3 regions of the Shewanella baltica genome follow, and region 2 is predicted to be linked to each of the others. Evidence: predicted binding sites of a transcription regulator. Region 2 holds the regulator's gene; each other region holds the start of a gene.
The links. The regulator LexA, encoded in region 2, represses DNA repair genes until DNA is damaged. The targets are predictions, from matches to a motif close to TACTGTATNNNNATACAGTA.
Positions count from the first base shown of each region.

Region 1: recN (DNA repair protein RecN) is a predicted target of LexA. The motif match lies at 1,636-1,655, and genes of this name have one in related genera.
Region 3: DYH48_RS12390 (LexA family protein) is a predicted target of LexA. The motif match lies at 1,203-1,222, and genes of this name have one in related genera.

Region 1 covers NZ_UGYM01000002.1:929,834-933,119, forward strand. The annotation lists gene recN (DNA repair protein RecN) at 1-1,605, opposite strand, end outside; gene DYH48_RS04125 (AEC family transporter) at 1,734-2,696, opposite strand; gene DYH48_RS04130 (LysR family transcriptional regulator) at 2,996-3,286, shown strand, end outside.
Region 2 covers NZ_UGYM01000002.1:4,613,639-4,616,924, reverse strand. The annotation lists gene coxB (cytochrome c oxidase subunit II) at 1-124, opposite strand, end outside; gene DYH48_RS20645 (cell division inhibitor SulA) at 527-1,039, opposite strand; gene lexA (transcriptional repressor LexA) at 1,036-1,656, opposite strand; gene plsB (glycerol-3-phosphate 1-O-acyltransferase PlsB) at 1,817-3,286, shown strand, end outside.
Region 3 covers NZ_UGYM01000002.1:2,741,425-2,744,710, reverse strand. The annotation lists gene DYH48_RS12400 (DUF4406 domain-containing protein) at 357-674, shown strand; gene DYH48_RS12395 (HEAT repeat domain-containing protein) at 706-1,035, shown strand; gene DYH48_RS12390 (LexA family protein) at 1,236-1,664, shown strand; gene DYH48_RS12385 (Y-family DNA polymerase) at 1,652-2,908, shown strand; gene DYH48_RS12380 (OmpA family protein) at 2,936-3,286, shown strand, end outside.

The DNA of each region.
Region 1 (3,286 bases), 3.7 Mb from region 2:
ACCTAATAGTCTTGCAAGCTCTTGAATACGTTGCTCACGATCGAGCGACTTCATTGTGGTCTCAGTACTGCCCGCCTTATTAAACTTATCGACGAACATGTGTTGATGACCATTGCCCGCAACTTGCGGCAAGTGAGTCACGCACAGTACTTGGGTCGATTCCCCTAAGCTGCGTAACATGCGGCCAACCACTGCGGCTGTGGGGCCGGAAATCCCGACATCCACCTCATCGAAAATCAATGTCGGCGTGGCAACTTTCTTCGCGGTAATGACTTGGATCCCTAAGCCTATCCGTGAAAGTTCACCGCCAGATGCGACTTTCGAAATCGGTTGTAAAGGTTGGCCAGGGTTAGTGGTGACCATAAATTCGATATTGTCACTGCCGTTGGCTGACATTTGCTCTGGGTGGAAATTGACTTCGATAGTAAATTTACCCTTAGGCATATTCAGTTCGTGGATTGACTGAGTCACGAGTTTGTCGAGTTCTTTGGCATATCTAGCGCGGCTTTGGCTGAGTTTTTGTGCGTTGCTAAGGTAAGCGGCTCTACTGGCATCGACCTGTAGTTGAATTTCTTCGAGCTTGCTTTCGTCACTGTCTAAGGTGCTCAGTTCTGCTTTTAATGCTAGATGATGTTCGGCCAGTTTATTCGGGCTAACATGGTGCTTACGCGCCAGTTGCATGGCTTTTGATAGCCGTTCTTCTAAATAGGCAAAGTGGGTTGGATCGAGTTCAAGCTTACTCAAATAGTGCTGTAATTCGCCTGCGCTTTCTTGCACTTGGATTAAGGCATCATTGAGCATAGTGCTGATATTGCTTAATGCAGGATCGTAGTTTTGCAGATCTTCGGCGAGGGAAACTACTCGATTAAGCAGCGACTCTATATTGTTCTCTTCGCCTTCAGTGAGTATATCTAGACTCGCCTGACAGGTATCAATCAACTCAGTGCCATTGGCAAGACGTTTGTGCTCTTGCTCAATTTCATCGAACTCATCGACTTTAAGATCAAACTCATCGAGTTCTTCTACTTGATATTGCACTAATTGCTTACGGGCAATACGTTCATGCTGGGAGGCTTCGAGTTGTTTTAGATCGGCCTCAATTTGCTTGCAGCGTTGAAAGCTGGCGGCAACCGTATCGATAAGTAATCTGTGGTTGGCATAACTGTCGAGCAAGGTGAGTTGATGTTCACTTTTTAACATTGCATGGTGCGCATGTTGACCGTGAATACCGATAAGCAACTGACCCAGTAATTTGAGCTGCGTCAGTGGCACTGGATTACCATTGATGTAGGCGCGCGAGCGGCCATCGCTACCAATAGTTCGACGTAGGATGCACTCATCATCGAGTTCAAGATCGTTATCTTCTAACCAACGTTTTGCCAGTGGAATATCATCCAAGGAAAAGCGGGCGCTGACCTCGGTTTTATTGGCTCCTGGGCGAACACTGCTGGCATCGGCGCGATTGCCTAGGCACAGGCCTAGCGCATCGATGGCGATCGATTTACCCGCACCGGTTTCACCTGTGATGCTGGTCATACCGGGGCGAAAATCCAGTTCTAAAAAACGGACGATTGCGAAGTTATTAATGCTGAGTTGGCAAAGCATAGTGAATTCCTGTCGAAAAACATACCAAACCACTGTATTGATAAACAGTATATACTGATTTTATATACAGTAAAGTGGCTTGGGTAAATAATCGGCATTATCGGCAGTAAATATTTTTAATTGACTGATTATGCATGGGTTCTTACTAAGCTTTCTAAGATAGGCAAACTAAAAAAAGTGACTAAGGTGCCAAATAGAATGCCCTGAGCACTGGTTGAAGCTTGAGTGTTATAGCGCTGGGCGAGCAAGTACACGCTAGCAGCTGTGGGTAGTGCGCTCAAGATCACGCCCATGATCAGGTAGTCACCGCTTACACCAAAACGGTTAAGCATAAAGTAGACGAGTGCCGGTTGGACAACTAGCTTGAAGAGGTTGATAAGGCTCAGTTCGATAAAATTCTTGGGGCTAAATACGCTGCTATCTTTCTGGTAGCGCATCGCTTTGGCGAGCACCATGCCGATGGCAAACAGCGCGCACGGGCTTGAGGTATTGCCAATTTGCTGGATCATTAGCGCCAGCCCAGAAGGCAGTTTTATCTCTAGCGCCGAAATGCCGACGCCAATCAAGCTACCAATAACGATAGGGTTTTTACCGACCGCCATCATCATTATGACTAAGGCGTGGTGTTGTCTTTGGGTGTTAGTGGCCAGTTCCATCGAGACTAAGGCGACGGCAAACATCAGCACGGATAATAAGCTGGCAATAGCGGCGGCAACTAAGGCACTTTGCTGCTGCGGGAATAAGATGATAAGCAGTGGAATACCAATAAATGCCGTATTACCAAAGGTGGCATTAAGGGCTCGAATAGCGGCAACCGCATGCTGTTTAGGGTTAGCAAGCAGCGAGAGCCCAAGGCAGACAAGATAAGTAATCGCCATAGCCGTGCTGTAGCCCGCAATGAATCCCCATTGCAAAATTTCATCAATCGGTTGCTGGGCGAGGGCGATAAGCATGATCGCAGGGAACGCAATATAGTACACATACTGGTTTAGCACTTGATCCGTATCGACGGGCAAGAGTTTCAATTTTTGCACTAGTGTGCCGAGCAACATGATCCCGAAGACGGCAAACAGAGGGGTTAAAATGGTCATTTCCCTCACTCATCCTTACGATTAAATTTGAATAAACTCAGCCACCACCGTTATTTCTACTATCGCTCTGATTTTAGGTGGGCGCTTGCCTTTTTTATGTCACGTTAGAACCAGAACTAGCGCCAGCGCAGTAAAACTCGCCACAAAATAACATATCATTTCAGTCTAAGGCTATTGCGCTATGGTCGTATAAGTGGATTAATTGATGTTTAAAACACAACGACTTAGCGTACGCTGTGATTGTTGATGACTTTATATAGTGCCTAAAGTGGGCAGCTAGAACAGAATTAGGACATGCAATGAGTGATGATTTAGGCGCTGAACTACAACTTGTCTATCTTTTTGTGCATTTAGTCAATGCGGGCAGTTTTTCACAGGCGGCGAAGGAGCTTGATATGCCCATTGCCACAGTGAGCCGCAAGTTAGCTAAGTTGGAAGAGAAGCTCGATAAGCAGCTCTTTATGCGCAGTACTCGCAAGTTGCGACTGACAGAGGAAGGGCTGGCACTCTTCCAACGCTACCAGAGTGTGGTTGCTCAATTTGATGAACTGAGTGGTTTAGGCAGCGATAAACCCGAGGGCACCCTGCGC
Region 2 (3,286 bases):
TGTGCAAGTGATAAACCTTGCCACTGATCTCGGTTACGCCAGGGGTCATGTTGAACCGCATGTCCGCGGCGGCCAACGGTGGTGCGAATAACACCACGAGTAAACAATACAACAATTGCTTCACAAGACTTCTCCTCTGCCAATTGCGAATAGCAACTACAAAGAAGAGCAACACAGTAAGTCTCAACTCTATGCAAACTCTTCAGTTCCCAAAAAAGCTTTTTTGACTTCAACGTGCGTTGGCGGCTGTTACTTTTAATTAAGTATTATTACTGCTGGTATTAGCCACGCTGGCACATACGACTGAAATAAATCTGTTCTCTATTTTTAGTGGCATTTTGAACGCGATAACGGCTCGATTTATTTGCCACGTGCGGCGATATATCATCGCCGACTAAACCAACCATACTTGCTGTTTAAATATTGATCAAGATCACTTATTTATCTAATTGTCTGAAAAATTGCCAAAAAAAAGCCTCACATTCATAGGCGAGGCGGCTTTCAAGGTAAAAAATTAAATGAATATTTAATGCACAGCGCTAAAAAAAGATTGTTGGCCGAAGAGGCTACCTTGCTCAATGCGTACGTCGCCATGTAAGTGACTGTTTACGTCTTCTAGCACTATGCCCATGGCGCGGGCACTTTTAGCGACAATTTGCAGGCGACGATTATCGCGTGCATCCAATGATTGGGTCCAAGTAATAACCGCACTGGACGTACCACTTGTTAAGGCTTTTTCCATCGCCCACAGGGTTTCCACTTCATCTTTCGCGTGCACCAGCAAGACTCTATCCATACGCACGCCAGCGTTGGCGAGCATTTGTTTGTAGCCAATACTCGGCGGGTTGATGAGCACTAACCAACGGCCCTGTTGGCTTAACTGGGCGAGTTGCGCGCTCAGATGGATTAATTCTTGGCGACCTTGAGTCTTAGTTGGCATGCAGGCGATAGGTGCATGGTGCCAGTCATAGTCGGCATCACGTACTTCATCGAGCCACAAGCCCGGATGGCGGGGTGCATTGCCAAGTAGTTTGTTCATAGCCAATCTCCATTACGGATCACACCGACGGCGAGTCCTTCAATTGTTAAACTTTGATAGCCTAAATCCACTTTAATCGGTGAATAGTCTTCATTTTCGGCGTGTAGATAGACCACATTACCTTTTTTTTCGAAACGTTTAACAGTGACATCGTCGTCGACTCTAGCGACAACCACTTGACCATTTCTAGCTTGTTGTACTTTATGAACTGCCAGCAAATCTCCTTCGAGAATGCCAATATTCTTCATGCTGTCGCCTTTAACCCGCAGTAAAAAATCGGCGGCGGGATGGAACATGCTGGGGTCGACTTGGTAGTACTGTTCAACATGTTCTTGGGCGAGAATAGGTTCGCCAGCGGCTACTTGACCGATAAGCGGTAAACCTGTTTCAGTTACTTCTTCGACTTCCGCAGTCAGACGAATGCCCCGCGATGTGCCTGGCATGATCTCAATGCAGCCCTTTTTCGCCAACGCTTTAAGATGCTCTTCAGCCGCATTGGCGCTCTTAAAACCTAAACGGGTCGCGATTTCTGCCCGAGTGGGTGGCATGCCAGTATCGGCAATATTTCGTTTAATTAGCTCTAAAATTTCAGCTTGGCGTGGCGTCAAAGGTCTCATGGTGTTTCCTGTTTTTCTATACAGTTACTGTTAGTATATACAGTATTATTTGCAGCGCAAGTATTAACCACTTTTTAGCTATGTTGGAGAGAATTAGCGAATATTACCCATAGTCTGGTATTCTACCGGGCTAGTAAACGTACTTAATTGCATAAGAATAATGCCTAAACACGACTCTCTTTGGTTGAAATCATTACGCTGGATCCAAAAACACTTAGTGCACACTATTGTTGTGCCTCAGGATCCCTTTGCCGATCTTAATCTGGATGCCTCCAGACCCCTTGCTTATGTGATGAAAACGGAATCGCTGAGTGACATCGCTGCTCTGAGCGAAATAACGGCTAAGTTAGGACTACCGAGCCCCTATGAGCCTTTAGTGGCAAATGGTGTGATTGCGCCTCGGGTTGTCTGCCTTCAAGGGCGTAAGCCGCTGTTTGGCGAGCGTGCCGGTAACGAGCCTTTCCTCGAATGCTTTATGCGTTTGTTGGCCGTGCATAAGGAACGCCCTGAATTAGACATTCAACTGGTGCCTGTGAGCCTGTATTGGGGCCGCACGCCAGGGAAAGAAGACGACACTATGAAGGCGGCTGTGTTTGAGCGGGAAAACCCGACTTGGCTGCGCAAGTGCTTGATGATTTTGTTTTTAGGTCGACATAATTTCGTACAGTTTTCAAATGCGGTATCCCTGCGATACATGGCAGACGAACACGGCACTGACATGGGGATTGCCCATAAATTAGCGCGGGTCGCGCGGGTGCATTTCCGTCGTCAACGTAAGGTGATGACAGGGCCTGTGCTGCCAAATCGCCAAGCACTGTTTCATTCGCTGCTCAAATCTGAGTCGTTGCGTAAAGCGATTCAAGAAGAAGCGGCCAACAAAAAGATTTCTGAGACCCAAGCGCGCGAGACGGCTATTGAGTACCTTGATGAAATCGCTGCAGATTACTCAGATAGCTTAGTGCGTATTGCTGAGCGTTTCTTAACTTGGTTGTGGAACAAGCTTTACAGCGGGATCAACATTAAAGGCGCCGAGCAAGTTCGCCAGTTGCACCATGATGGCCACGAGATTGTCTATGTGCCTTGCCATCGCAGCCACATGGATTACCTGCTGTTATCGTATATTTTGTATTATCAAGGCATGGTTCCGCCGCACATTGCAGCCGGTATTAACCTCAACTTCTGGCCCGCTGGACCTATGTTCCGTCGCGGTGGTGCCTTCTTTATCCGCCGTAGTTTTAATGGCAACAAGCTGTATACCGCAGTATTCCGTGAGTATTTAGATCAACTGTTTGCGAAAGGTTATTCGGTGGAATATTTCTCCGAAGGCGGCCGCTCACGTACCGGTCGTCTATTGGCGCCAAAAACCGGCATGATTGCTATGACGATGAACAGCGTGCTGCGCGGTATCGAGCGTCCAGTCACACTAGTGCCTGTGTATTTAGGCTATGACCATGTGATGGAAGTGGCGACTTACCATAAAGAGTTAAGTGGTAAGAAAAAGAAAAAAGAATCTGTGTGGCAGGTGTTTGGTGCGATTCGCAAACTTGGTAATTTCGGCCAAGGTTATGTGAACTTTGGCGAGCCGATTACTCTGCAAAACTTCTTAAATGAGCGCGCGCCAAACTGGCGT
Region 3 (3,286 bases), 1.9 Mb from region 2:
ACCAGAGTAGTGAGCAGGCCGCGCGATCAGCTTTTACACAACTTCAGTCCCTATATTCTGACACTGATATGTTAAAGCGTGAATGTGCGCGGCTTAATGCTGAAATTGAGCGGCTGCAAAAACTAGATATATCTAAAAGTGGTGATGCCAATGGTCTGTGACATTTGTAGTGCTAATAAGCCAACTACGCCCCTAAGTGGACAATATCAAACCGCTGACATTAAAGAGGTTTGCCAAGAGTGTTTGTCTGATATCACTAAGCAGCACGATAAGATCAGAACCCATTGCATTGGGCTGATCCCGCTATTTTTTAAGCGCTATGTAAAGCTATACAGGTTTAATAAGCGAGGTGGCAAGTGATTGCCACCTATATCGCGGGGCCAATAAGTGGCAATGTCGAGACCAATAAGCTGGCGTTCTTTAGCGCAGCAGAGGAACTGGCCGCAACGGGTAGAGTAGTGTTGCACTCTGCAGGGTTGCCAGTTGGGCTCACTGAACCCCAGTACATGGATATTTGTTACGCCATGATTCGCGCCTGCAGTGAGATAGTGATGTTGCCCGGTTGGCGCAAATCAGATGGCGCCACCGCCGAGTATTACTACGCCAAGAAGATTGGGCTGAGGATTGTGTTAGTTCCAACTGGAATAGAAATAGGGATGAGTTTAGTTTGTTGATAGCTGAAAAATTAGATTAAAGAGTAGCAATATGCTAAATATTGTGACTATTTTTCTAGTTGAACATAAGGTAATCATGAATTTAGCAGTAAAGGAAATTGTAGAAATTTATACTTCTAATCCTAATTATAGGGCTGAAGTTATCGATTCTCTTGGGTATGCGGGTGGTGATGATGCCGTTGAAGCTATTATGCGTATCTATGCACTTCATCCTAATTTTATAGAAGCAGTTCTAAAAGCTTTAGGGAGAGCAGGTGGTGATAAAGCGGTACAATCCATAATGAGTATTTATCGAATACACCCTAACTTTAGGGCGAAAGTTTTGGAGGCCTTAGGGCAAGCAGGAAGAGGCTGTAAATAAACTTCGATAGTTAGCTCTATCTAATGTAATTAAATCTTTGAGAGCTAATATTGATAGTCACTGAGGATTAGACATGTAGACATTATCAATGTTTAGTGACGTCAATAATCAGTTAACTGATAACTAAATCATTCAAAATTTGCTAACTACAACTCAAGCGCTATAATCACTGTAATTATATACAGTGATTTGGTGCTTTTATGCGTGTTTTGCCCTTTATAGCTTTACCAGCACACGCTGGGGTTCATGGCTTTGAAAGCCCTGCAGCAGAATACACACAGCTCGGTTTAAGTCTGGACGAGCTTTTAGTGCAACATCCTAGCGCTACTTACATTGGTATAGCGCAGGGGGATTCGATGCAAGGTGTTGGCATATTTGACGGTGACGTACTCATTGTGGACAGGCATGTTACAGCTCAACAAGGTAACGTTATCGTTGCAACGCTGAACGGCGAGTTCGTGTGTAAAATCTATGATAAAGCCAGAAAAATGCTTCTATCTTCTAATGAACAACAGCAAGCCGTTGAGGTTAAAGATTACGATGACTTCCGTATTGAAGGGGTTGTAACTCGGTCTGTTAGGTTGCACACCCATTGTTCTATATTGGCGTCACAACTATGTATGCCTTAGTTGACGCTAACTCATTTTACTGCAGTGCAGAGCAAGTCTTTCGACCAGATTGGCGCGGTAAGCCAATGATCGTTCTAAGCAACAATGATGGATGTATCGTTGCCGCGAATAGACAAGCAAAAGAAGCTGGTATACCTAAATTTGCGCCTTACTTTCAAGTAAGAGACCAGTGTCAGAAACTCGGTGTTATTGCTTGTTCTTCAAATTACGAGCTGTACGCCGACCTATCGTCCAAGATGATGGAAATTATTGGTCGGTTTGCACCGGATCAGCATGTGTATTCCATCGATGAAAGCTTTCTGTCATTCAAGCATTGTTATCCGGCAATTAAGTGCCTAAAGACACAAGGACAGTTAATCCGCCGTGCAGTATGGAAAGAGGCTCGCTTACCTGTATGTGTTGGCATTGCTGCTAGCCTAACGCTGGCAAAAATTGCCAACCATGCAGCTAAAAAAATACCGGGTTATAGCGGTGTTTGCGTCATTGATAATGAGGTAGAACGGTTAGCAATTTTAAAACAAACACCCGTTGGCGACGTATGGGGAATTGGTCGGCGGATTAGTAAAAAGCTTGAGTTAATGAGCATCAACACCGCTCTTGATCTTGCTAAAATGCCAGCAGGACTTGCGAGAAAACAATTCAGCATTGAGATTGAACGCACAGTGCGCGAACTCAATGGGCAGGAATGTAAACAATGGGACCAAGCCAGAGCGGATAAACAACAGATATTCTCCACCCGATCAGTTGGCGAAAGGATTATTGATTTTGATTCACTCCTGCAGGCATTGAGTAAACATGTCGCAATTGCCGCATCCAAGGCAAGGGCGCAAGGCTCAAGTTGTAAATCAATGCTACTGTTCGCCAGCAATTCTCCTTACGACGAACATCCTGCAAGTTTTAAATCTATTGTTCACTTCCCCTGTGCTACTAACTGCACTGTCGAAATGACCAGAGCGATGACAGCTGCTGCACCTAAATTATTTAGAGAAGGTGTGAGATATTACAAGATCGGCATTGGGCTCATTAATCTAAGTTGTGATAAGTATCAGCAATTCGACTTATTTAACGCGCCGAAAGCAGATCCAGCTTTGATGCAAACACTTGATGGCATTAACTTACGCTATGGTCGTGATACCTTGTTCTTAGCCGCTCAGGGTATCGAACAAAAGTGGGCAATGCGGCGTGAGCTACTGACGCCACAGTACACTACCAAGTGGGGCTGTTTGCCTAGAATAAAGTGTTGAAGTTAATCTTAAAAACATGGTGTAAATATGAATAATATTGAAGCATTTAATTTGGCTGTAAAAGAAATTCTAGGAGTATGCTATGAGGGATTTCCTAGGCCTGTATGTGTGAATCATTACTACATTGCAGGAAAAGTATCAGAATACTTTTCTGAATTTCAGTTTGATAATGAAAGCTCTATGGAGCTTCATAAATTATGTCGTTCAACAGCCGATTGGCTTGAAAAGGCAGATTATATATGGGCGGAACATAAAACTGCCCAAGAATTTGGCTCAGTAACTTTAACGCCTAAGGCGTTTGAATTATTAAATTTAATACCTGAATCCCTAAAATCTAGCGAGTCGTTAGGGAGTATACTGATCGGTGGAGTAAAAGAA